4 regions of the Kitasatospora paranensis genome follow, and region 2 is predicted to be linked to each of the others. Evidence: riboswitches for the same ligand, from Rfam matches in the RefSeq annotation. Region 2 holds a riboswitch; each other region holds the start of a gene.
What was found. Region 2 has a riboswitch for cyclic di-AMP ahead of ABEB13_RS15070 (M23 family metallopeptidase). Riboswitches for the same ligand answer to the same signal wherever they lie in the genome.
Positions count from the first base shown of each region.

Region 1: it holds a riboswitch for cyclic di-AMP, as region 2 does, so the genes downstream of both, ABEB13_RS22605 (M23 family metallopeptidase) here and ABEB13_RS15070 (M23 family metallopeptidase) in region 2, are expected to answer to the same signal.
Region 3: it holds a riboswitch for cyclic di-AMP, as region 2 does, so the genes downstream of both, ABEB13_RS10190 (transglycosylase family protein) here and ABEB13_RS15070 (M23 family metallopeptidase) in region 2, are expected to answer to the same signal.
Region 4: it holds a riboswitch for cyclic di-AMP, as region 2 does, so the genes downstream of both, ABEB13_RS34305 (transglycosylase family protein) here and ABEB13_RS15070 (M23 family metallopeptidase) in region 2, are expected to answer to the same signal.

Region 1 is NZ_BAABKV010000001.1:4,676,523-4,681,598, reverse strand. It holds gene ABEB13_RS22615 (GNAT family N-acetyltransferase) at 1-56, opposite strand, end outside; gene ABEB13_RS22610 (hypothetical protein) at 238-1,044, shown strand; gene ABEB13_RS22605 (M23 family metallopeptidase) at 1,041-1,868, opposite strand; cyclic di-AMP (ydaO/yuaA leader) riboswitch at 1,876-2,038, opposite strand; gene ABEB13_RS22600 (YiaA/YiaB family inner membrane protein) at 2,266-2,556, shown strand; gene ABEB13_RS22595 (tautomerase family protein) at 2,588-2,818, opposite strand; gene ABEB13_RS22590 (hypothetical protein) at 2,954-3,139, shown strand; gene ABEB13_RS22585 (PaaI family thioesterase) at 3,344-3,769, shown strand; gene ABEB13_RS22580 (hypothetical protein) at 3,931-4,152, shown strand; gene ABEB13_RS22575 (roadblock/LC7 domain-containing protein) at 4,332-5,076, shown strand, end outside.
Region 2 is NZ_BAABKV010000001.1:3,079,209-3,084,284, forward strand. It holds gene ABEB13_RS15055 (hypothetical protein) at 107-598, shown strand; gene ABEB13_RS15060 (hypothetical protein) at 645-1,067, opposite strand; gene ABEB13_RS15065 (hypothetical protein) at 1,172-1,429, opposite strand; gene ABEB13_RS15070 (M23 family metallopeptidase) at 1,762-2,682, opposite strand; cyclic di-AMP (ydaO/yuaA leader) riboswitch at 2,688-2,851, opposite strand; gene ABEB13_RS15075 (DUF6348 family protein) at 3,325-4,146, shown strand; gene ABEB13_RS15080 (hypothetical protein) at 4,242-4,436, opposite strand; gene ABEB13_RS15085 (SpoIIE family protein phosphatase) at 4,885-5,076, opposite strand, start outside.
Region 3 is NZ_BAABKV010000001.1:2,034,524-2,039,599, forward strand. It holds gene ABEB13_RS10170 (sirohydrochlorin chelatase) at 1-508, shown strand, start outside; gene ABEB13_RS10175 (hypothetical protein) at 701-1,918, opposite strand; gene ABEB13_RS10180 (hypothetical protein) at 1,984-2,454, opposite strand; gene ABEB13_RS10185 (hypothetical protein) at 2,534-2,800, opposite strand; cyclic di-AMP (ydaO/yuaA leader) riboswitch at 3,068-3,256, shown strand; gene ABEB13_RS10190 (transglycosylase family protein) at 3,262-4,425, shown strand; gene ABEB13_RS10195 (hypothetical protein) at 4,542-4,742, shown strand; gene ABEB13_RS10200 (LacI family DNA-binding transcriptional regulator) at 4,903-5,076, opposite strand, start outside.
Region 4 is NZ_BAABKV010000001.1:7,208,633-7,213,708, forward strand. It holds gene ABEB13_RS34295 (glycoside hydrolase family 6 protein) at 1-424, opposite strand, end outside; gene ABEB13_RS34300 (DUF3626 domain-containing protein) at 700-1,569, opposite strand; gene ABEB13_RS34305 (transglycosylase family protein) at 1,740-2,795, opposite strand; cyclic di-AMP (ydaO/yuaA leader) riboswitch at 2,797-2,948, opposite strand; gene ABEB13_RS34310 (glutamate synthase subunit beta) at 3,453-4,982, opposite strand.

The DNA.
Region 1 (5,076 bases), 1.6 Mb from region 2:
AGGCGCGGACCGACCAGCCGGACGGGCCGCACCGACGGGACCTGTTCGGGTGTCATGCCGGCCGACCCTACCCCCGACCGGGCGCCGGCCGGCGTCTCCCGCGCGGGTCCCGGGCGCAACGGCTACGGTACGGGACGTGAATGACGAAGACCTGCAGCTCATCCCCCGTACCCGCGCCGAGGAACTGCTCGCCTGGGCGGAGGCCCAGGGCCTGCCGCCCGTCCCCGAGGAGGCGCTGTGGACGGTGCTGGCGCTGCTGGAACTGGGGGCGCGCCGCTGCACGAGGGCTTCCCCGAGCTGGGCTCGGCGGTGCTGGAGCAACTGCTGCACGAGCGGCTGCACCTGTACGTCCAGCCGGAGGGCGACCCGGGGGTGTACGGCGCGGCGGTACGGCTGCTGATCGACCACCGGCGGGCGGTGCGCCGGCTGAACGCCAAGCGCCACGAGCGGCTGCACGCCGAGGCGGAGTGGCAGGGCGAGCTGCTCGGCACCCTGCTGCGGCGCCCGGCGCTGCTGACCTGGCCGCGGCTCTACACGCTGCTGCTGCGGGCGGACGGCGTGGACACCGGCGACCCGGACGCGGTGCGCGGCTGGCTGGAGGCGTTCCGCGAGCGCTCGCCCGAGGAGCGGACGGCGGCCTACGCGGGGCTGGTGGCAGCCGGCGAGCTGGACCCGCTGCCCGAGGCGGACGGCGAGCCGGCCTGGGGGAGCGTCCACCTGCTGTCGATCGGGATGGCCACCGACGGCGCCCGGCGACTGCTGGAGTACGGCCTCATGCAGCGCAGCTACCGCAACCTGGCCGCGCTGACCGCGCTCGGCGCGCCCATGCCGGACGAACTCTCCGGCGACTTCGAGGAGTTCGAGGCGGTGGCGGAGGACGGCGCGCTGTGGCTGAGCGGTGAGTGGACGGTGCCGGGCCTGGCCGAGCTGCTGGTCCGCGGCTACCCGGACCTCGCCCCGGAGCCGGGCACGGCCGAACTCCTCGCCTACGCGCAGGAGCGGGCCGGCGAGGACCAGGAGAACCCGGAGGTCGCGGAGGACTAGACCTGGACGCCCCGGTCGCGGAGCCAGGACTGCGGGTCGATCGGGGCGCCGCCGCCGGGGCGGACCTCCAGGTGGAGCCGGGGCCGGGTGACGCTGCCGGTCGCGCCGACCGCGCCGAGGACGGTGGCCGGGGTGGCGGGGCCCGAGGTGGCGGCGAGCCGGGCCAGGTGGCAGTACCAGATCTCGGTGCCGTCCGGCAGGGTCTGCACCACCCGGTAGCCGTACGAGCCGGCCCAGCCCGCGGAGGTGACGGGGCCGGAGGCGACCGCGGTGACGGGGGTGCCGACGGGGGCCTCGAAGTCGAGGCCGGTGTGCAGGCTCGCCCAGTACGCGCCGCCGGGACCGTACGGGGTACCGAGCGTGAAGGCCGCGAGCGGTGCGGCGAAGTCCGCCGGGGCGCTCTCGGCGGCCGCGCGGGTGTCCGCGGCGGCGGGTGCGGGCGCGGCTGTGGCCGCCGCGGCCGCGGCACGGCGGGCCTCGGCCTCCTGGGCGGCGGCGAGCCGGGCGGTCTCCTCGGCGGCGGTGCGCCGGGTGTCGGCCTGCTGCTGGATGCGGGCGGCGAGGGCGAGGCCGGGGTCGGCGGCGCTCTGCGCGGAGTCGTCGGGGGCGGCGACGGCGGGTTCCGCGGCCGCGGCCGGCCCGGCGGCGGCCGCGGTGAGGCCGGCGGCTCCGAAGGTGGCGGCCATGGTGGCGGTGACGCCGAGCAGCGGACTGCCGGTCCTGGTCTGACGGGGCACCCGGTGGCGGGCCTGGTCGGCCTGGTCCCAGGGGTGGTCGAGGAGCTGGGTGGATGCGGCGGGGTCCGCCGAGATCGTCGACGCCACGGGGGCGTACTCCTTTCCTTCCCTCGCCGACCGGGTTAGCTGACGGGTTCGGAGCAGGAAGGTCTCCTACGGCTGGGCCACGGCCCGGCCGATTCACCCCAAGGAAAGTGGTTCCCCGGCTCCCCGGCCCACCGGCGAGGGCGGACCGCGGGATTGAGCGACACGCGCACGGTGCCGTGTCGGTACGGCGTTGCCGACCGCGCTGCGTTATCAAACGTTAATGCGACGGCCCCCTGATTCCAAGTACTACCGCAGGTCTACTCACGTCACAGTTGGGCGACTTGGTGGATTTGTGACGGTTTGCCAGTCGAGCCCGGCGATGCCGTGACGGACGGTGACGACGCTGTTGAGTATCCGTACTCATGTGGCGGCGCGGCCGCTCCGGGACCCTGCATGCATGAGCGCACCGATGCAGCCCCGCACCACGGCCGCGTACCACCTGCAGGCCGTTCTGTCGTTCGCCCTCGCCACGGCCGCCCTGGCGATCGGGATCGCCTACCTGCCCGTCGACGCGTGGATGCGCGCGTTCCTGGCGGTCGGCCTGCTCTACGTGATCACCTCGGCGTTCACCCTGGCCAAGGTCGTCCGGGACCGCCAGGACGCCGGCGCCCTCACCTCGCGGGTCGACCAGGCCCGCCTGGAGAAGCTGCTCGCCGAGCACGACCCGTTCAAGGTGGACGGGCTCTGACCATCCGGCCGGGCGCAGCGGGCGGTCGGTGTCAGCCGGCGTCCTGCTCCGCCCGCTCGGCGGCCGCCGCCCGGTCCCGCTTCGCCGCATAGGTCTCACCGGCGAGCGACCAGTTCTCCAGCGGGACCTCGTCGATGGCCACCCAGATCACGCCCGGGTCCACCCCGGTGACCCGGGCGTACGCGGCGGTCAGCTCACGGGCGATCTCGGCCCGCTGCTCCTCCGTGCGGCCGGCGAGCTGCTTGACGTTGATGAAGGGCATGACGACTCCAGGGGCGGATCCGGGTCGGTCCCGGACCGGTCGGCCGCACGCTACCGCAGGCGCTCCGGGGGCACGGCCGGGCGGCGGACGACCCCGGCCGCGTGACCCGGCCCGGCGCGGATCGTTGGGCAGGGCATGAAGAAGCGCAGCATGCTCGCCTTTGCCTCCCTCGCCGTCGGCGTCGTCGCGTCGCTGACCGCTCCCAGTGCCCACGCCGACGCCCCGCAGCACCGCACGGGCGACGCCCGGACGGTGACCGGCGCCGAGCTGCCCGACGCCGGCGCCGACGGGGCGGCCGACACCGACCGGGACGTCTCCTGATCCCTCCCCGCACCGGGCCGCCCGCACCACCTCGCCGCCCGGCCCCACGCAGCCCCGAAGGCCCGCGCCGCCCGCGCGGGCCTTCGCCGCGTCCGGGGGCGGTCCCGGGACGGTCCGAGCCCGGCCGGCCTTGACGCCGGGGCGGGGGAAGCGGAGGGTTCGATGAGCAACGCCACCGCACCGGACAGACCAGGACACCCACCCATGGACACCCTCACCGACCGTCTCCGCGCCAACCTCGCGGGGCAGCGCCTGCTGGCCACCCTCGGGGTGGAGATCGTCGAGCTGGCCCGCGGCCGGGTGGTGCTCGACCTGCCCGTCCGGCCCGAGGTGACCCAGCAGAACGGGTTCGTCCACGCCGGCGCGATCAGCACCCTCGCGGATGCCGCGGCCGGCGCCGCCGCGCTCTCCCTGATGCCCGCCGGCAAGGACGTGCTGAGCGTGGAGTTCAAGCTCAACCTGCTGAGCCCCGGGGTGGGCGACCGGCTGCGCGCCACCGGCACCGTCGTCCGCAGTGGACGGACCATCACCGTCGTCGGCGCCGAGGTGCGGTCGGTCACCGGCGGGGTGCCCGGCAAGGAGGTCGCCCTGATGCAGGGCACGATGATCGCCGTCGACCGGACGGCGTAGCCGGGCCCGCCGCCCGGGGACCGGAACCGATTCGGAGGGGATTCGAGACCGTCCCGTCGCAGAAGCAGGACAAGACTTGGTCCCCACGGGGTACTCGTCACAGCGGGCGGCCCTCCGCCGCCCGCAACGCGCCACGGCAGGAACACGAAGGACGTGCAGAGATGACGAAGACCGCCCCCGGCACGGCGGCCCCGGCGACGGCCGCGGGCCTCGTACCCGGCCAGCGCACGCCGGCCGGCCCGTCGGCCGCCCCCGCCGCGGCGTCCGCGCCGGGCCTGCTCGCCACCGTCCTCCGGGCCTTCGAGGTGGCCCGCGGCCTGCCCCGCCTGCGTCCCGTCGCGGCCCGCCCGCAGGAGTCGTACGGCGAGGTCGACGGGCAGTAGTCCCACCCGCGCCGCCACCTGTCGGGGCACTTGACGCGGCCTCGATCGAAGTGCACTTCAAAAGAGCAGAGTTGACGGAGCGGCCGATCTCCGTGGTGATGATTGACGGGTCCCGCTCACCAAAGCGTGGATCCGTTCACACTTTCGTAGGATCATCACCCTAGAATTCGCGCGTGACGATGACTCAGTGGTACGCGGTGGCAGCCGCCGTCCTCGCCGTCCTCTCCCTGACGGCGGCCGCGAGATACCGCGCCGTCACCGTCACCCTGCGCCGGCGGCTCGCCGAGCAGCAACGCGAACTCGACGGCCTGCGCACCGTACTCGACGCCGAACTCGCCCGCCGCGGCGCCGAGACCGCCGCCGTCCAGCAGGAGCAGGAGCTCACCGCCGCCACCCAGCGGGCCTTCCTCAGCGTGGCCCGCCGCATCCTCGTGATGGCCCACGACCAGCAGGCCGGGCTCGACGAGATGGAACGCACCCACGACGACCCCGCCCTGCTCGACGGGCTGCTCAAGGCCGACCACGCCGCCGCCCAGCAGGCCAGGCTCGCCCAGACCCTCGCGGTGCTCTGCGGCGCCCGCGCCGGCCGGCACTGGCCGGAACCGGTCGCGCTCGAGGACGTGGTACGCGGCGCGCAGTCCCGGATCCTGCCGTTCCAGCGGGTGGTGGTGCGCAGCCGGCTGGAGACCGCCGTGGTCGCCGCCGCCGCCGAGGCGCTGATCCACGCCGTCGCCGAGCTGCTGGACAACGCCACCCGCTACTCGCCGCCCAGCACCCAGGTGTTCGTCACCCTGATCCCCGTCCACAACGGCGCCGTCATCGAGATCGACGACGCCGGGGTCGGGATGCCCGAGCAGGCCGTCGAGAAGGCCGCCACCGCACTGGCCGGCGGCAGCGGGCTGGAGGTCTCCCGGCTCGGCGAGG
Region 2 (5,076 bases):
GCCCCGGCGGCCATGGCCGCGCCGCCCCCGCCACAGATCCACCGTGGCCGACCCCACATGATCACTGCCGCTGGAGTCTGCACGAATCGACCGGGGGAGCCGGACCATGAACATCCGTACGACAACGCTGACCATCGCCGTCGGTGCCGTGATCACGCTGGCGGCGGGCTGCACATCGGCAGCGACGACGGCCGGGGCGCCGCAGGCGATGTCGTCGGCCTCGGCCTGTCCGTCCGCCGAACCGGAACCGACCGACAGCGGGGCGAGCACCGACGGGATCACCTCGGAACCGTTGCCGGCCGAGGTCCGGTGCCTGCCGGGCATCGCCTACGGGTCGATGATCCGGACGACGGGGGCCGGCTCCGGCAGCCCGACCACCGGTGACGTCCTGACCAAGGCCCGGTTGGGTCTCCAGCTGATGGTGAACATGAAGGAGGACGTCAGCGCCGAGGACGCCCTCCACCTTTGCGGGACCCTGACCGCGATGGGCTACGGCCCGGGAGGCCGGAAGGGCGTCAGCACCCTCGCCGTGTCGGCCGGGCTCCGGACCACCTACATCTCGCTCCCTGACCGGCCCAGCTGCCGCAAGGTCCCGTAGCGGAAAGAAAAGGCAGCGGAAACAGGGGAGAGGCGCGGTGTGCGCCTCAGCGGTCGTAGCAGGCGAAGGAGCCGTCCGGCTGCCGGGCGACGGCGCCGTGGCCGCCGCACTTCAGGAGAGGGGCCAGGGTCCAGCCCCGGTAGCCGGCGCCGACGAGCAGCAAAACGCAGAGCGGGACGACGGCGATCCGCAGCAGGCGGCGCAGCCGGCGGGCGGCGAGGAGGACGAGCGTCGTCGCCGCCGCGCTCAGCGCGAGGAACACGAGCGCGAGGGGGCCGAGGTTGTCCCGGAGCCCGGGATAGTCCTCCGGCGACTGCGACTCGGCGGTGAGCGCGAGGCTGAACAGCAACAGGACGGCCGCGAGCGGCAGCAGGGCGACCGCGAGCGCGACGCCGGCCGTGCCGTTTCCGGCGCGTGGGGACTCGATCACGAGGTGCGCGGTCTCGGACACCGGTTCGGGCAAGGACACGGGCCGCACCCTACCGGCGCGAGTGCCCGCTCACGGCGTCCGGCCCCGGACGTGGCGGTGGGGTCCGCCGGCCGGGGCCGGGGCGTGCCGGGTGCGACGGCAGGTCAGCCGAGGTAGTGCTTGGCCACGGCGGCGGCGATCGCGGAGACGTCGAGTCGGCCGGTGCCCGCGTTGGTGCCGTCGTTCGAGCCGACCGTGTTGTCGCCGCCCGCGTTGAAGATGTCGCTGCCGGCGACCTGGTTCTGGTCGCCGATGACGATCGTCCGGGTCTGGCCGGCGGCCTGGGCGGTCGCGATGCCGGGAAGGCAGGCGGCGCCGGCGAGGGCGAGCAGAACAGCGGTGCGCGTGAGGCCTCGGTACATGTGGATCCCTTCCGCGACGGGGTTGTCGTGTCTGCGACGCTAGGTCGCCACCACCCCGCCGCACCGGCGTTGGGCCGGTCGGGGGCGTGTCGAACGAGTGAGCGCAGCTCGAACGCGGGTGGCCCGCCCGCCCCGCCCGGAGACAGCCGGCGCCGGAGGGCGGGATCGGCTGCCGGCCGGTCAGGCCCCGCCCTGCCGGGACGCGATCACGGACCGTCCGACAGCCGGCTGCGGAGACCAGGGCCGCGGGGAAGGGCGCAGGAGCAGGGTCCGGGCACGGCCGAGGCCCGGACCGCAGGGAGCGGTCCGGGCCTTCGGGCTGTGGCGGTGCGTCAGACGCGGACACCGTGGGCGGCGAGGTAGGCCACCGGGTCGATGTCGGAGCCGTACGCCGGGCCGGTGCGGACCTCGAAGTGCAGGTGCGGGCCGGTCACGTTGCCGGTGGCACCGGAGAGGCCGATGACCTGGCCGGCGGAGACGGTCTGGCCGACCGAGACCTTCAGGGCCGAGAAGTGGGCGTACTGCGAGTACTTGCCGTCGGCGTGCTTGATGACGACGTTGTTGCCGTAGGCGCCACCCCAGCCGGCCTCGACGACGGTGCCGCCGGCGATGGCGTGCACGGCAGTGCCGGTGGAGACGACGAAGTCGACGCCGGTGTGGTAGCCGCTGGACCAGTTGGAGCCGGCCTTGTGGTACGGGGTGCCGAGCGGCGCGGAGACCGGGGCGACGTAGCCGGAGGCGGCGACGGCGGGCTTGGCGGCCTCGGCCGGCTTCGCGGCCGGGGTGGTGGCGGCGGCCTTCGGGGTGGAGGTCTGCGGCGCGGCGGCCTTCGGCGCGGCCGGCTTCGGCGCGGCGGGCTTCTGGGCCGGGGCCGGGGCGGCGGCCGGGGCCTGCGCGGCGGCGGCCTGGCCCGCGAGGGAGAGCTGCTGGCCGGGGAAGATCAGGTTCGGGTTGCCGCCGATGACCTGGCGGTTGTCCTGGTAGAGCTTGTGCCAACCGCCGTCCACGTGCTGGGCGTTGGCGATCTTCGACAGGGTGTCGCCGCCGACGACCTTGTAAGTCGAGTCGGCGGACTTGGCGGGGGCCTGCGCGGCGGCCGGGGCCGCGGCGGCCGGAGCGGCAGCGGCGGGGGCGGCGGCCTTGGCGGCGGGAGCGGAGTGGGCGCTGGCGGCGGTGGCCGGGATGGCGATGGCAGCAGCAGCAACACCGGTGGCGACAGCGAGACGGGTCAGACGGGTGCCCAGAACGGACATGGGGGTGATCCTCTCCTACGCCTACGAGGTGAGCTGTCGGGTTCGGGCGGGAAGATCGCCCGGTCGCGAAAAGACGCGACTTCACCCCAAGCCGTCCCGGAACTACCGGGCGCGGCACTTACCTTGGGTCCCCCGCTCCTGCCGTGCACAGATTGTGCGTGGCCCCGGACGGCGGCAGGACTCGGCGTTCCGCCCGGTGGCCCGCCCGGTCGATTGGCCGGGCAGGCTCCGAGGAAAACCGATCGAGCACGTTCGAAGCAAGCCCCGGCCCTTGGAGGGCCCTCGGCGATCACCCCCGGCGTGACTCTCCGCCCGCTCCCGGTGGACGGAGAGCGTCCGCCGCAATGACCGCATGTGTCCGGATCATGGCGTTTCGCCGATTTCGTACACCCGGCGTGCGCGGTCGGTCGCGGGCGGGCACGGATCATGCACACGCCGGTGACACTGGTCACCCCGGGTTCCGCGGAGGGGTTTTCGGGGAACCGCGGACCGCCCCGCGGCGTCGGCCCCGGATGACCGGCGGAGCGGCCGCGCGCCCGGTGCCCGGCCCGTCCGAGCCGGCCGATAGCCTCACTGCCGTCCGACTGTTCGACCGTTTTCGAGCCGGCCCCCGGGGTCGGACGTGGAGTGAGGAGCACCGGGGTGCGCCCGCAGGACAGGCTGGACGTGATCCAGCGCAGTGTGGTCCGTGAGATGGCGCGCTACGGCCTGCGCTTCACCGTCGAGGGCAGCGTGGTCCGCGGACCGGGGCGGACCGCGGTCGCGGTGCGCGAACACCCCGGCGAGGGCGGCCAGGGCGGCGCCGGGCACGTCGACCTCGGCTACGTCCTCGAACTGGGCCGGGCGGACGGCCCCGTGGTCTGGGACTGCACGGCGGGGCTCGGCCGCACCGAGGAGGAGCAGCTGGACAGCGCCGTACGGATGTGGGCGACCACGACGGCGGCGGCCGTGGTGGAGTTCCAGGAGGGGCGCGGGGAGCACGGCGACCACTACGGGACGGAACTGCTGCCCGGCTGGCAGGCCGTACAGGGCCCGGCGGCGGTGTTCGGCTTCGGCAGCGAGCGGCTGGCCGACTGGCTGGCGGACCACCAGGTGCTGCCCCAGCTGGCGGCGGCGCTGGCCCCGGAGCTGGCCGGGCCGCTGCCGGCCGGGGTGACCGGGGTGAAGCTCTTCTTCGGCGGGCGGCTGGGCGAGGACGTGGCGGAGGTCCGGATCGGCGGCGAGGTCGCGGAACGTGCTTCGGCCGCCCTGCGCGCGCTCGCCTGGCCGCGCGGCGAGCGGCTGTGCTGGGCCCGGCTGTTCGTCCTGCTGGTGCCCGAGGGCATGCCGGGACCTGCGCAGGCCGACCCCCGCGCGACTGCGGCGCCCTCCGCCGGACCTGCCGGGCGGTGGTCGGCGGAGCCGGGACGCGGCGGGCTGCTCGGCCGCTGGCGCCGGGCGCGCGCGGAGCGCCGCCCGTCCTGACCCGGCGCGCCGGACACGTCCGACCCGGCCCGGGCCTGGTGGCGGCCCGGACGGCCGGTGGCACGTCCGACCGCCGGTCGGTCAGCGGCCGGCGGTCAGCTGGCGACCGACGAGATGGTCTTCGCCAGCTGGTTGAGGAAGTCCTGGATCGGCTTGGCCGCCGTGGACTGGCTGACCATGAAGCCGAAGAGCGCCGCGATGATCGCATGGCTCATCTTCAGCTGCTTGTTGCGGATGAAGATGACGACGATGACGCCGAACAGGAACAGCGCGGAGACGGAGAAGGCCACCCGGATTCACTTCCTCAAGCTCTGGCGGGAGTTCGCGGCGGAACCCCGTGTCGAAGCCGGCCTGCGGCCTGCGCCGACCGTCCCTGAAAACTCACCGGTCGGTCCCGCCGTCATGGTGATGCCCCGCCGCGCCGTACCGCATGCCGCCTGCCGCACGCGCTGCCCCCCATCCCCCGGCCATGACCGATCCACCCGGACTCAGTGTGGTCGTTCGTGCCGACTGCGTAAAGGACTTGCCGGGAGCATGGCGCGAAGATCCTGCCATCTGAGACGAATTCCCGCCGACCGAGACGATAGCCGAGGCCGCCTGACGGTGCGTCGGCGGGGCCCGGCCCACGGTCTTCGGAGCGGCCCTGCGGCGCCCGGCGGGCCGGTGATCGACTCGTGTGGGACGCCCGAGGATTGGCCGAAGATCAGTGCACGGGACTTGACAGCGGGGTCCGCGCCGTCACCGGCGCCAGACCAGCAGGACGGCCCGGTCGTCGTTGACGTCCTTGGCGACCCGCTCGATCAGCCGTCCCGCCGAGCCGCGGAAGCCGCCCGCCACCAGCCGGTCGGCCTCCCCCATCAGCCGGTCCATGCCCTCGGTGAGGTCCCGCCCGGGCACCTCGACCATGCCGTCGGTGCAGAGCATCAGCAC
Region 3 (5,076 bases), 1.0 Mb from region 2:
CACCGACCCCCTGGGCCCGCACCCGCTGCTGGCGGAGGCCGTCCACGTCCGGCTGTCCGAGGCCGGGCTGGCCCGCGCCGACCGGGCGCGGCTGTTCGCGATCGCGACCGCCGCGGACGGCGTGGTCCTGACCACTGTCGGCGGCGAGGACGCGGCAGCCGCCGCCGGGATCACCGGTGTGCTGCTGGCGGCCCGCCTCGCGGTGCCGGTCGTGGCCGCCGCCCTGGACGTCCCGGGCTCGGTCGCCGCCGCGGTCGACCACCTGAAGGCCACCGGCTCCGAGCGCCCCGCGCTCGCCCCGCTGGTGATCGGCCCGGAGGCCGACTCCGAGCTGCTGGCGACCGCCGCGGAGGAGACCGGCTGCCCGAGCGCCGCCCCGCTCGGCGCCTACCCGACGGTCGGTCAGCTGATCGCCTCCACCTACCTGGCGGCGCTGCCTGCCCCGGCGGAGTACGAGGAGCAGGACGAGCACGGCGAGGCCACCGGGGAGCACCGGGCCGAGCAGTGACCGTCGAGCCGTAGGAACCGTGCCGAAGGGCCCCGGCGAGCGCCGGGGCTCTTCGGCGTTCCCGCCCGACGGCTCTCCCCCATGCCGCCCAGCGGTCCTCCCCCAGCAGCTCTCTCCAGCGCCCCGCGGGCGCATCTCCCTCGGCGGCGTGGCCGATGCCCTGCAGCGGACCCCTGGCGGTCCGTCAGGTCTTCAGGCGGTCGGTGACCGCCGCGATGTCCTTGAGCGCCACGGAGGGGCGGCGAGCGCCCGGGGCGGGGTGTCCACGGCCACCGGGGCGGCGGAGGCGTTCCACTGCGGCTCGGCCGTGCCCGGCCCGCCCCTGGTGAGCCGGACGGCCTGCCGGTCGCCCGCCCGCCGCAGCACGATCCGGGTGGGCGGCGGGGACTCGGGGTCGAGCCAGACCTCGTTGCCGCCGAACGAGCAGTCCAGTACGGCGATGTCGTCCGGGTGGCCGTCCGCGGTGGCCCGGAAGCCGACGCCGGCCTTGCGGTACCCGGTCAGGCGGCACCGGCTGATCGTCACGGTCTCGCCGGCCAGCTGGTGCTTGGCGGTGGCGATGGCGAAGTCGGACCGGCCCGCGGCGTCGATCAGCAGGCCGTCGACGACGGTGCCGGAGTCGCGCCCGAGGGCGTGCACCACCAGGCCACCGGCGCCGTTCCCGTAGAGGACGCTCGCGGTGTAGTCGAAGTCGTTCAGGTAGGCGCCGTGCTCGATGCCCCAGCCGCCGTTGTGGTAGGCCACGAACTGGCCCACGCTGTGGTGGTGCTGGGCGTTGAGCCAGACGAAGATGCCGTTCTGGGCGTTGTTGTGGGCCAGGCAGCGCTCGAACGTCCAGATGCCCTCGCTGGTCTCCGGCCATTCGTAGCCGGACGCCCCGGTGGCGCCCTGGACGCCGACCGCGACGCAGTCCCGGGCGGTGCCGCCGGTGCCGGCGCCCAGCGAGAAGCCGGTCAGCCGGTAGCCCCGGGGAGCGGGCTCGTAGGTCGTCAGGGACGCGACGCAGGAGTCGTAGGTGATGTCGTCGGACGGCGCCTGAGGGGTCCGGGTGTCCAGCGGGCCGTCCCACCAGTAGGCGTCCTCCCACGTCCGGTGGCTGATGCAGCTGCGGAAGGTGATGCCGTGGCTGGCGTGCGGGACGAACGCGTGGCTGCCCGTGTCGCGGACGACGACGCCCTCCACGACCGTGCCGCGGCCGGCGTCCCCGAGCATGTGGAAGTGCAGCCCGTAGCGGCCGAGCACCGGCTCGGTGACCGGGGCACCGGCGAAGGTGTCCTTGCCGGGCTGCCGCGGGCCGAGCCAGCGCAGCGCGGCGTGCCGGACGTCGGCGCGCCGCGAGCTCGTCACGTGGACGTGGGCGCGGCCGCGCTCGGTGCCCTCGATCCGCACGCTGCGGGTGAGGTTGAGCACTTCGGCGCCCAGCGTGAGGCCGGCACCCACCGCGACCCGCGGGTGGGCGTACGCCAGCGGAGCGGTCAGGGTGACCGTCCGGCCGTCGATCCGGCTGATCGTGCACAGATCGTATCGGGTGGAGAAGTCGTCGCCGTCGGGGGTCCGCTCGGGGTGACGGCGAGCTCGTCGCCGGCCTGCCAGCCCGCGGGTGCGGCGGCCAGCGTGAGGGTGGCGTCGCCCGGTCCCAGTGCGGCCGCCGCGCGGACCCAGGCGGTCTTGGCGGCGCCGTCCAGCCGGAGGTAGCCGGCCCCGGTGACCCAGAGGCCGGTGTCCGTGTTTGCGATCGTCATGCCGCCGCCCCGGAACTTCCGTTCGTCCACGGACGGAAAGCGCAGGGCGTGCACGGCCGCCCCGGCCGGCGAGAGCGCCAGGGTGCCGCGGACCTCGACATTGCCCGCGGACGCAAGGGTCAGGCTGCGCTCCGGGGCGAACACCAGCGAGCCGCCCGGCTCGATCAACAGCGACCCGACCGCGGCGTCGGTGTCGAGCAGCACCCGGTCGGCGATCGTGACCGCACTCCGGGGCCGGGCACCGCACCGCCCCAGCCCGCCGCGTCCGACCAGTGCCGGCCGGTCAGGTCGATCGGGGAGGGCGCGGGGCCTCCGGCGGCGCGGCGCTGTGCACGTGCCCTTCGGCGGCCGTCGAGGGCCCGCTCAGCGGCGGCGCGGTGGGCCCCGGCGAGGCGTCGGCCACCAGCTCGCGCCGGAGCAACTCCTCGCCTCCGACGGCAGCGAGGACGACCGGGACGGCGAGCCAGCCGAGCAGGCGGCGCCGGTCGACGGCGGAGCGCGGGACCTGTGGCCCTGGCACCCGTTCGGGCGGCGTGGCACGGTGTTCCATGATCGGCGAGCCCTCCCCCGGGGCCCGGTGCGGCCCCGCCGCCTGAAGCATAAACAAGCCGCTTTCCATTCAAGGGGATTGCGCGAAAAGGGCCGAACGCGACCGGAATCGCCGGGAACAATCGATCTTGAATTAAATCAAGATCACCTGTGATCGCCGTCACACATATTTGCGGTTTGAACTTAAGTCTGTCTAATGTCCTCCCACGTTCGTGGTCACACGGACCCAGTCGACCCGAACGCCGAGTCCTGCCGGCGGGCCGACTGGCAAAGCGATACGCACTTCGGCAGGGGCGGGGGAACCAGGTAAGTCGCCCAGGGCCGGTCATGGACCGGCCCTCGGCTTGGGGTGAAGCCGCACAACCGGACACGTCCGTCTCGACGTGCCCGTACGTGCGGCCGGGCAACTCCAGCCCGAATCCGACAGCTCACCTCGCAGGCGTGGGAGAGGAACGCTGTTTCATGCTGTCCATCAACTCCAAGCGCACCCGCCGACTGCTCGCCACCACGGGCGTGGTCGGCATCGGTCTGTCGATCCCGTGCCTCACCGCCGGCACCGCCAACGCCGCCTCGGTCGCGACCTGGGACAAGGTCGCCCAGTGCGAGTCCTCCGGCAACTGGTCGATCAACACCGGCAACGGCTTCTACGGCGGCCTCCAGTTCACCTCCAGCACCTGGGCGGCCTACGGCGGCCACACCTACGCCCCGCAGGCGAACCAGGCCACCAAGGACCAGCAGATCACCATCGCCGAGAAGGTGCTGGCCGACCAGGGCCCCGGCGCCTGGCCCGTCTGCTCCGTCCAGGCCGGCCTGACCAAGGGCGGCCCCGCCCCGGCGGTCAACCCCGGCGGCTCGGCCTCGACCACCCCGGCTCCGGCCGCCGCGGCCCCCGCCGCCCCGGCCGCCCCGGCCGCCCCCGCCCAGAGCAGCGGCTCCACCGCCTCGCAGGACGCCAAGCCCGCCCAGAGCGGCAAGTCCTGGCAGCAGCACCGTTCCTGGAACCACGGCGGCACCTACACGGTGAAGGCCGGCGACTGGCTGTCCCGCATCGCCGACAGCAACCACGTCCAGGGCGGCTGGCAGCACCTGTACGACCTGAACAAGTCGGTCCTCACCGAGGGCCCCGACTCGATCTACCCGGGCCAGAAGCTGTCGCTGGGCGGCTCCGCCACCGCGCAGAGCGGCTCCGCGCAGACCGCGGCCAAGCCGGCCACCACCGCCGCCCCGGCGGCCGCCACCACCGCCACCAAGGCCTCGGCCGTCACCGGCTCGAAGGCCGCCGCGGTCAACTTCGCCCTGTCGAAGGTCGGCCAGGCGTACATCTACGGCGGCACCGGCAACGGTGGCTGGGACTGCTCCGGCCTGACCCAGGCGGCCTACAAGGCGGCCGGCATCGCGATCCCGCGTGTCGCCGCCGACCAGGCCGACTTCTCCACCCACGTGTCGCTGGACAACCTGCAGCCGGGCGACCTGCTGTTCTGGTCCAACAACGGCGCCAACTCCGGTGTGTACCACGTCGGCATGTACGTCGGCGACGGCAAGTACGTCGAGGCCGCCAACCCCAGCGCCGGTGTCCGCACCCAGACCATCGCCAACTGGGCGCCGGACTTCGCCGGCCGTATCTGATCCCACCACGGGTCGGGTCAACCGTTCCACCGTCGCCCCCGGAGCTGGCCGCTCGGCACCGGGGGCTTCGGCCTGCCCGGGTAGGCTGAAGCCCCCACCGACCCGCGGGAGTCAGCATGGCGAAGGTCACCGTCACCCTGGATGCCGACCTGGCGATCGAGGTGATGCTGCTGTCCGGCGCGGGCAATCCGCAGGACGCGGTCGAGGTGGTCGTCCGCGACTACCTGGCGCGCGGGCGGCGCACCGAGGCCCGGACCGGAGAGGCCGCCGACGCCCAGCGGACGCAGCCGCCGCGGCGGGTCGCCGAGGACGGCTGACCGGACGCACGACCGGAGCACCGCCGGACGGAACCCGACGGGGACGGACGGGCACGGCACGACGAGGCATGCACGACGTGCACGTCGTGCATCGAACACCGAAGGGGCCCAGGAGAGTTCACCTCTCCTGGGCCCCTTCGGTGTTCGATGCAGTCGGCGGTCAGCGTCCGCCGGCCGCCGTGGAGCCGCGCATCACGAGCTCCGGCTGGAACATGAACTCCGCGCGCTGCGCGGGGTTGCCGCCGACCTCCTCCAGCAGGGCGTCGACCGCGGCCGTGGCCATCGCCTCCACGGGCTGGCGGATCGTGGTCAGCGGCGGCTCGGTGAACGCTAT
Region 4 (5,076 bases), 4.1 Mb from region 2:
CGTACTCGGTGGCGTTGGAGGCGCCGCCGGCGGAGTACTGCGAGCAGTCGCGGCCGGGGACGTTGTACGCGACCGCGACCGGGACCTGCCGTTGGAGAGCGGCGCGGCTCTGCAGCCGGGCCATCGCAGTGGTGGTCTCGCCGGGTGTCGCCGTGCCGTTGAACCACTGGGCGACCGGGTACGAGGCCATCCGGGCCATCGCCAGGGCGTCGCCGTAGTCGCCGGCGCGGAGGTCGGTGGCGGCCTGGTGCACGGCCTTGCTGTCGAGGTCGACGTAGAAGCTGCTGCCGGGGGCCGGAGCCCGGTCGGCACCCGCGGTCGTCCGGGTGGACGCGTCGGCGGTCGCGGGGAGGCAGCAGACCGCGGCGGTGGCGAGCACGGCGCTCACGGCCGCGATACGACGGCTGGGGCGGGGGCGGGACACGTGCGGCTCCTAGGGTGGGGTGGCGCCGGAACGGTACGAGGGGAGCGCCGTCGGGGTGGAATCACACATGGGAGCGCTCCCATATCTGCGAGGCAGTTCTATTCCGCCACTGCCGCACCCGTCAAGGCTTTGCGCAGCCTTCGGGGCCTTCTCGACCTCCTCGGCCTGATCGGCCGCCCGGGTTTCGCGGCTTCCGCCACCCTTGCGCCAACTGACGGACCATCAGGCGGATGGTGTGCGCGCAGGGGCATGCCGCGGGCGTCCGGGCACGGGCGTCAGTCGGGCGGGCAGCACGGCGGCGCCGACCGGCTCGGTCGGCCGAAGCGGGCCAGACAGTGCCACACCCGCTTGAGCGCCTGCGGGTCGTGCCGTCCGGTGTTGGCGGCGTCGCCGAGGATCCGCGGGTCCAGCAGGCCGTCCTGGGCGATCCGGGCGCCGAGCGCGACGAACTCCGGCCCGCGGTAGTCGGGATGGCGCCGCAGGTGGTCCACGGTGAGCCGGAACCCGGGGTGCCACTCGACCGGGAACGGAAGCCGGCCGGCCGCCGTTTCGACGGCCGTGCCCCGGTGCCCGGGATCGAGGACCAGCGCCTCGACGTCGCCCGCGAGCCGCACGGGGCCGTGGACCTGGGCCTCGACGTAGTCGTCGAGGGTGTCCCGGTCGTCGGCCTCGGCCAGTGCGACGAGCGAACAGCGGTCGGCCACACCGAAGTCGGCAGGCTCGGCGGCGCTGTCCGGGTAGCAGAGGGTCGTCCGGGCGAGTGCCTCCGGACGCAGTCGGAGGTGTGCGGACCCGAACCGGGGTGCGGCCCCGAACGGGGAGCGGCGGAAGTCGAGGGCGCCGTAGACCGGCCGTTGGTGGGCGGCGGCGTTGTCGTAGGCGCCGCCGAAGATCCGGTTCTCCCAGCGCCACCGGTCGCCGCCCGGGTGGGCAGTGAGGCCGCCGTTGCTGGTCCCGGTGACGAACTGGGAGTGGTAGACGCCGTCGTCGGCCAGCCGCTCCAGGATCGGGCGGCCGTCGGCGGTGCGGTCCGGGTGGAAGTTCAGGGTGATCGACAGGGCCGGGTCGAGCGGGCCGCCGCGGGACAGCGACGCGACGTGCCGCAGGGCCCGCTCGTGCGGCGCGAAGGAGGTGTCGGCACTCATCGGCGCAGTATGCCGGAGGGCGCCGCGCCCGGCTGCCGATTTTCTCGGCCCTGCTCGGCCCTGCTCGGGCGTCCGTGCGGGCCGGGGAGCACGCGCCGCGGCCCCGGTCCGGATGGTGCCGGAGCCGGGGCCGCCGCGTCGTCGGTGCCGCGGTGCTGCAGCGCTGACTGCTACTGGATGTCGAGGACCTGGCCCGGGTGGATCAGGTCGGGGTTGTCGCCGACGGTGCTCTGGTTCTGGTCGTAGAGGTGCTTCCAGCCGCCGAGCTTGTGGGTGTCGGAGATCCCGGAGAGGGTGTCTCCGGGGGCGACGGTGTAGGAGGTGGTGTCCGGGGCGGTGGCCGGGGCCGGCAGGGCCGTGCCGTCCGTGGTGGTCGGCGTGCCGGTGGCGGCCGTCGGGTCCCCGATGGGTGCACCCGGCGTGGTGCCCGTCGTGCCGGTGCCGGTGCCGGTGCCGGGAGCGGTGGTGGTGGTGCCGGTGCCGGTGCCCGGGGTGTCCGTCGTGGTGCCCGGGGCGGGCGTGCCCGGCGCCGGGGTGGTCGTCGTGGTCGGAGCGGGCGTGGCGCTGCCCGGTGCGGGGGTGCCGGTGGTGGGCGCCGGGGAGGCCGTGCCGGTGTTCTGCTCGTAGACCTGCTGGCTGGTCGTCCAGTACCAGGTGCCGTTCGCCTGGTACCAGTACACGCCGGTGGCGGCGTCCAGGCCCTGCATGCCGGGGAAGACGGGGGCGGCGCTGCCGCGCTGCGTCGGGACGTCCGGCGTGGTGGTGACCGGTGCCGACGGCGTGCCGGTGGTCGCCGGTGCGCTCGGCGTCGTGGTGGCGGGCGCGCTCGGCTGGGCGGTGGCCCGGCCCTCGCCGGTCAGCCCGGCGCCAGTGGCGCAGCTGCCCCAGACGGAGGCGCCGCGGTCGGCGAGGATGCGCTCGGCGACCGCGATCTGCTGCTCCTTGGTGGCGTGGTCGGGCTCGGCGGCGTACGCGTCGCCACCGTAGGCGACCCAGGAGCGAAGGTCGATCTGGAGGCCGCCGTAGGCCCCGTTGCCGGTGTCCTTGGACCAGTTGCCGGCGCTGGCGCACTGGGCGACCGCGTCCCAGGTGGTGGGCGCGACGGCGTGGGCGCCGGTGGCGGTGAGCAGTGGCAGGGCGATTCCCACGCCTGCCACGCCCGCCGCAGCGACGGCGCGCTCGGTCTGGGTGGGGCGGCGGTGGCGGCCGGAGCCGATGAAACCCATCGAGTTCCCTCTCCGCACGCCTGCGAGGTGAGCTGTCGGGTTCGGACCGGGAGGTGGCCCGGCCGCGCGAGGCGGCTTCACCCCTAGCCGTGGAGGACGGCGTGGTACGTGTGGGTCCCCCGTCCCTGCCCAGGGTCTGGTCGGTGACCCGGTGACGCGGTGGGCAGGGTTCGGCGTGCCGCGTTTCGGGCGCCCGTGCTGTCGGGCTGCTCCGGAGATTAGAGGGAATGGTGCCTCAGTAACAAGCTGGCATCCCGACAATCACACAACCATCACGAGTGATCGGTTGGCTCGCGCCGTCCGCAGGGCGGCGCGCGCCCGGTCGGGGCGGGCCCGCGGTGGCCGGAGTGCGGCCGGCGTCCGGCTGTTGCAGGGCTGCGGCGCAGGTGGCGCGGCCCGTGGGCGGCCCGCCCGGGCCGACGGCCGACCTTTCCTGTCGTGTCCGCGACGGTTGGCCTCTCCGCCTTTTCCGCACAAAGGCCGGAATGCGGTGTCCGGAATTCCCCGCATTGTGCCGGGGGTGGCGGCGGGAATTCACCGGTCGGCGCCGGGAGCCTTGCGAACAGCGGATGATCATGGCACGAACGGCGGGTGTCCGTGGACGGTTCGTGGGCCGACTCCGGCGCCCCGCGCCTCGTCCGCCGTCCGGCCGTCGGCCTACCGCGGGCCCGGGGGCCGGACCGCGGCCGGGGTGTCCTCCGCCGTGATCGGGCGTGCGCCGGGAGTGATCGGCGAGGGCAGTTCGTCCCGTCCGGTCAGGTACCGGTGCACCGCGGCTGCCGCGGCACGGCCCTCGGCGATGGCCCAGACCACCAGCGACTGGCCGCGCCCGGCGTCACCGGCGACGAAGACCCCGTCGGGGCCGGCCGCGAAGCCGTCGTCCCGGGCGAGGTTCCCGTGCCCGTCCAGGTCGAGGCCGAGCTGGCGCACCAGGGCGGTACCGGGCTCCGGGCCGGAGAAGCCGAGGGCGAGCAGGACGAGGTCGGCCTCCAGGGTGTGCTCGGTGCCGGGCAGTGGGGCGCGGGTGCCCGGCGCCGCGTCGGCGATCCGCACGGCGGAGACCCGGCCCCGGGCGTCCGTGTCGAAGCGGACGGTCGCCGAGGCGTAGCACCGGATGTCCGGCCCGTCGCCGTCCGCCGGCTGCCGGCAGGCGCAGGCCTCCTCGTGCGAGGTGGTCTCGTGGTGCACCTTGGGGTGCACGGGCCACGGCTGCGCGCCCGGGCGGCCGTCCGGCGGCCGCGGGTTGATGTCGAGCTGCCGGACACCGGCGGCCTGCTGGCGGACGGCGGTGCCCACGCAGTCGGCCGCGGTGTCGCCGCCGCCGATCACCACCACCCGGCGGTCGAGGGCGCTGACCGGCGAGGCCGCCAGGTCCCCGGCGGCCACCCGGTTGGCCAGCGGCAGGTACTCCATGGCCTGGTGGATCCCGGTCGATCCCCGCCCCGGTACTGGCAGTTCCCGCCACGCGGTGGCGCCGACCGCGATCACCACCGCGTCGTGGCCGGCCCGCAGCTCCGCGGCCGACAGGTCCTCGCCGACCGTGACGCCGGTACGGAACTCCGTCCCCTCGGCACGCAGTTGCTGGATCCGGCGGTCCACCCGGTGCTTCTCCAGGCGGAAGTCCGGGATGCCGTACCGCAGCAGGCCGCCCGGGCGGTCGGCGCGCTCGTACACCGTGACGTGGTGCCCGGCCCGGGTGAGTTGCTGGGCGGCGGCCAGCCCGGCGGGACCGGAGCCGACCACGGCGACCGTCCGGCCGCTCCGGCGGTCGGGCGGGCAGGGTACTTCCCAGCCCTGCTCCCAGGCCCGGTCGACGACGGCCAGTTCGACGTTGCGGATGGTCACCGGCTCCGCGTCGATACCCAGCACGCAGGCGCTCTCGCAGGGGGCGGGGCAGACCCGGCCGGTGAACTCGGGGAAGTTGTCGGTGGCGTGCAGCCGGTCGGCGGCGTCCCGCCAGTCGTCGTCGGCGACCAGCCGGTTCCACTCCGGGACGAGGTTCCCGAGCGGGCACGCCTGGTGGCAGAACGGGAGCCCGCAGTCCATGCAGCGCGCCGCTTGGCCGCCGATGATCGGGAGCAGCGCCCCGGGCTGGTAGACCTCCTGCCAGTCCCGCACCCGGGCCCGGGCGGCGCGCCGGGCGCGGAGCAGCCGCGGCGTGGTCAGGAACGCCTTGGGGTCGGCCATCGACGGCCTCCGCGGTGCGGTTCGGCGCTGGACGTTCGGGGAGCGGGCGAGCGGGTGGCACGTATGCGCACAGTGCCGTGTCGCCACCGTACGC